DNA from 2 places in the Pseudoclavibacter sp. CFCC 13611 genome. Region 2 is predicted to be linked to the other one. Evidence: predicted binding sites of a transcription regulator. Region 2 holds the regulator's gene; the other holds the start of a gene.
What was found. Region 2 encodes LexA, which represses DNA repair genes until DNA is damaged. Its sites were predicted from a motif close to TCGAACANNTGTTCGA; they were not measured.

Region 1: a site for LexA is predicted at 1,410-1,425, ahead of F8O08_RS07755 (LexA family protein). Genes of this name have one in related genera too.

The regions. Positions count from the first base shown of each region.
Region 1 is NZ_WBKE01000002.1:759,788-762,185, reverse strand. It holds gene F8O08_RS07765 (SGNH/GDSL hydrolase family protein) at 1-632, shown strand, start outside; gene F8O08_RS07760 (hypothetical protein) at 622-1,278, opposite strand; gene F8O08_RS07755 (LexA family protein) at 1,426-1,797, shown strand; gene F8O08_RS07750 (Y-family DNA polymerase) at 1,779-2,398, shown strand, end outside.
Region 2 is NZ_WBKE01000002.1:327,524-329,921, reverse strand. It holds gene F8O08_RS05810 (histidinol-phosphate transaminase) at 1-39, opposite strand, end outside; gene F8O08_RS05805 (LysM peptidoglycan-binding domain-containing protein) at 136-486, opposite strand; gene lexA (transcriptional repressor LexA) at 673-1,374, shown strand; gene hflX (GTPase HflX) at 1,384-2,398, opposite strand, start outside.

The sequences.
Region 1 (2,398 bases), 430 kb from region 2:
ACCCGACTCAGCGTGCTGGCGCCGACATGCTGGTGATCGGTGACTCGTATACCTCGGGCGAGATGCTCGACGACCCGACCGAGCGGTTCACCTCTCTCGTCGCCGAGCACATGGGCTGGACAGAGAACAATGTGGCCTTGGGCGGCACCGGATACGTGACTGCTTGGGGAACTCCAGACGACCCGCGACCGGACTACCAAGACGTGCTCGACAGCCTGCCCGACCCCGCTGCCGATGTCGTCATGGTCACCGGTGGCGGCAACGACATCGGGGCATGGGACGACTTCGGTGACCAGTACGACGCCGTGCTCAGCTTCTTCACCGATCTGCGCGACCGTTACCCGCAGGCCACGATCTATGTGGTCTCGCCGTTCTGGAACGCGGCCGACGAGCCAGACTCACTACCGCAGATTCGTGACGACGTGCGACGGGCCTCCGGTGAGATCCATGCGACCTATCTCGATGTCGGGCAGATCATGCAGGGGCATCCCGAGTGGATTCTCGCCGACGGCGACCACCCGAACGAGATCGGCAACGAGGTGATCGCCGACCGCCTGATCGAGCTGATCGACTCTGCGAGAGTCGGGCGTCACGACACCGGCGATTCGACGTCGCAGGCGCTCAGAGACTGATCGCTGCGGTGAGCGAGCCGGGCGGCACCTCGGTGAAGCCGGCATCTTCGACGCGCACCACCAGCGGACCGGCCGGAATACCGGGCACCACGTTCACCGCGCAGCCGGCAGCAATCCAGGCCGCCGCCTCGACCGGGCACTCGTCGCCGAAGATCTGCACCGCATGCCCGAGCTGGGCGATGGTCTTACCGGTCGACATGTGCAGCGCGTCGTTGACGTGCACCGTGATCGCGTCGGGGTGAGGCGGGCGGCCCGTGGCATCCGCCTGCAGGCCGGCAACCTGCGCACTGCGCAGCACCGGCGGATACTCAGACGGGCACAGGGGAGCGAACACTGCCACTGTCGCACTGCCCACTGTCACGGTGACGTGCGGCAGAGCGAGGGCGTCGATCTGCTGCCAGGCCCGGTTGCGGGCGCGTTTGACGATTTTGCGGATGCGATCGTCGGTCCAGGCGCGCACGCGTGCGACGCACTCGGGGCGGGCGTCGTGCAGCATCGCGGTGATCGCGCGAGCGACCGAATCGTAGAGATCTTCGGCTGAGGCCTGCAGGTGGCCTTCGGGGGTCTTGGCACCATTGACGACGATGACGAGGGCGAGTGGGTCGACCTCGTCGTGAGGATGCGGTGCGCCCGTCACATGGGACATGGTGGCAGTGCTCGGTGCTGGCACGGGCGCTGCGCACGCATTCGGGGATTTGGTCAGGGGGTTCTCAGCAATGCTCATCAACCACATGGTAGGCACGCCCTGTGTGCTGATGTCGCAGGCACCGGGTACAATCGAACATACATTCGAATGATCGGAGGTGTGGTGATGGCAGGCTTTCCCTCTCCCGCGCAAGACTATTTCGACGGCACTCTCGATCTGAACGAGCATCTGATCGACGATCCGCTGACGACGTTCGTCGTCAAAGTCGTCGGCGACTCGATGGCCAGAGCAGGCGTCTTCGACGGCGACGAGATCATCGTCGATCGTTCGCGCACCCCGTCAGACGGCAGCGTGGTCATCGCCGTGGTCGACGGGGAGCTCACGATCAGACGCTTTCGACTGACGGCGTCCGGCCCCGAGCTGCATGCAGAGCACCCTGGGCATCCAGTGATCCGCATGCGCGAAGGCCAGGAGCTTTCCATCTGGGGAGTCGCAACACGATGCCTGCATCGACTGTGAACGGGCCGGCGGGCAGCCGATCGACGACAGACAGCGAACGCTTTGCCCTCGTCGACGTGAACTCGTGCTTCGCGGCATGTGAGCGTATCTTTCATCCCGAGCTCGAGAGAAGACCCGTGGTCGTGCTTTCGAACAACGACGGGTGCGTGGTTGCGCGCAGCGCCGAGGCGAAAGCGATGGGCATTCCGATGGGTGAGCCCTGGTTCCGCATGCAAGTCTGGGCAGACAAGAACGGCGTGGTGGCACGATCGTCGAACTATGAACTCTACGGCGAGATATCCGGGCGCATCATGTCGATGCTGAGGAGGTTCAGCGACTGTGTCGAGGTCTATTCCATCGACGAGGCGTTCGTGCGCCTGCACGGCACCACAGAGCAGATGACGGCCACCGCTCGCGAGATGCGCCATCGCATCCGCCATGACATCGGGGTGCCGGTGTCGGTGGGCATCGCGCCCACCCGCACCCTCGCGAAGCTGGCGAGTCACGGCGCCAAGCAGAATGCGGCGCTGAACGGAGTCGCCAGCATCGACCGGTATTCGGCTGATCAGCTCGATCGCATTCTGCGGGCGACGCCGGTCAGCGACATTTGGGGCGTGGGCCG
Region 2 (2,398 bases):
GAGTTCTGCGCGAAGGGGAAGATCATCAAGAGTGGTCACAGACGCAAGTCTACGCGTGCGCCCTTGCGCAAACGACGAATCGCCAGGACGGCGTCATCAGGACTCCGGTCTCGAACCAGTCGGCGAGTTCGTCATTCAGGCGTCGAGCAGATGAGCGGGAATGATCAGCTGTTCGCCAGGATGCACCGTGGCGTCATCGAGGTGGTTCGCCCTGCGGATCTCGGCGACGGCGTCGCGCACGTCATGACGCGGGGCGGACAGCTGTGCGATGTCCCAGAGCGTGTCACCGGGCTGGACCTGCACTCTGGTGACTTCGATCGGCTCGTCGTCACCGGCGAAGGCCTGGGTGCCGAATGAGATGGCCGCCACGATGACTGCAGCCAGCAGCATCACCAGTGCCAGCGCCCGCACCTGCCGGCCACGGCGCGTGAGACGTGCCCGCGTCTTGACGATGGGTGCCGAGGAGAGGTTGTTGGTCGCGTCCATGAGAAGTCCTTTCGAACGTGTCTTTCGAATATATCTTCGAATCTGCGTTTGGGCAACCCACTCACGCCACGCCTGTTCGAAGACATCTTTGGCCAGATGCCCATCGTTCGGATAAAGTTTCGAATAGGCATCACCTGAGTCAGTGCACCACGACCCACTGACATCACGCGCAGAAGGACTGAAAATATGGCCACGAGACCGCACACGTCGACGACGTCAGGCCGTGGTGACCGCTCACGGCTCAGTAAGAAGCAGCAGAGCATCCTCGCATTCATCACCGAGTCGATCAGCGACCGCGGGTATCCGCCGAGCATGCGCGAGATCGGCGATGCGGTCGGTCTCTCGTCGCTGTCATCGGTGACCCACCAGCTCAATCAGCTCGAACTCGCCGGCTGCATCCGCCGCGACCCGAAGCGACCGCGCGCACTCGAAGTGCTCATCGAGCACGAGCCGACGGCCGTCGCCGAACCACCGTCGGCTCCGGCACAGCAGGCACTGGCGGTCGTCTCAGAAGAGACCGCAATGGTGCCACTGGTCGGTCAGATCGCCGCAGGCTCCCCCATCCTCGCCGATCAGCACATCGACGACGTGTTTCCGCTGCCCAGACAACTGGTCGGGCAGGGCGAGCTCTTTCTGCTCAAAGTGCGCGGCGACTCCATGATCGACGCGGCGATCTGCGACGGCGACTGGGTCGTGGTGCGGCAGCAGCAGGACGCCGTCGCCGGTGACATCGTCGCCGCGCTGCTTGAAGAGGAGGCCACGGTGAAGACGTTCCGTCAGCGTGACGGGCATACCTGGCTGCTCCCTCAGAACACCCAGTACGAGCCGATCCTCGGTGACCACGCGGTCATCCTCGGCAAAGTCGTCGCCGTGCTGCGCTCTGTGTGATCGCGGCGCTCACTGCACGGCAGCAGCTGTGACGGCAACCCCGTCAATCTGCTCTGCCAGCTGCGGGCTGACGCGCGCATGCAGCCGTGTGCCCTTGTCCAGGTACTCGGTGTGCAACACCTGCCCGTGCTCGTGCGCCTGCGCAACGAGATCGCCGCGGTCGTAGGGAACCACGACATCGATTTCGACGCCGGGGTCGGGCAGCGCCGTCTCGATGCGACGCACCAGGTCGACGATGCCCTCACCGGTGCGAGTAGAGACCATCGAAGCCTCGGGCTCCATGGCACGAAGCACCATGCGACGCTCGTCGTCGACGAGGTCGATCTTGTTGAAGACCAGAATCTCGCGTGCCCCCTCCAGACCCGACTCCGCAAGCACGGTTCTCACCGCTTCGATCTGCGCCTGTGGATCGGGGTGCGAGCCGTCGACGACGTGCACGAGCACATCTGCGTCGGCTGCCTCTTCGAACGTCGACCGGAACGCCTCGACGAGCTGGTGCGGCAGACGCCGCACGAAGCCGACTGTGTCGCTGAGCGTGTACACCCGACCGTCTTCGGTCGTGTTGCGACGCACGGTCGAGTCAAGAGTCGCGAACAGCTGGTTCTGCACGAGTTCGTCCGAACCGGTGATCGCGTTGACCAGCGACGACTTGCCCGCGTTGGTGTACCCGACCACGGCAACCGACGGAATCGCGAAACGGTCGCGGTTCGCACGCTTCGCGGCGCGGGCCGGCGCCATCGCCTTGATCTGTTTGCGCAGCTTCGCCATGCGCGTGTGAATGCGCCGGCGATCCATCTCGATCTGCGTCTCGCCCGGGCCACGCGAGCCGATGCCCTCACCGGCAGCAGCACGGCCGCCGGCCTGACGGCTCAGTGATCCGCCCCAGCCTCGCAGACGCGGCAGCATGTACTCCATCTGCGCGAGCTCGACCTGGGCTTTGCCCTCTCGGCTCTTGGCGTGCTGGGCGAAGATGTCGAGGATCAGCGCGGTGCGGTCGACGACCTTCACCCGCACGACGTCTTCG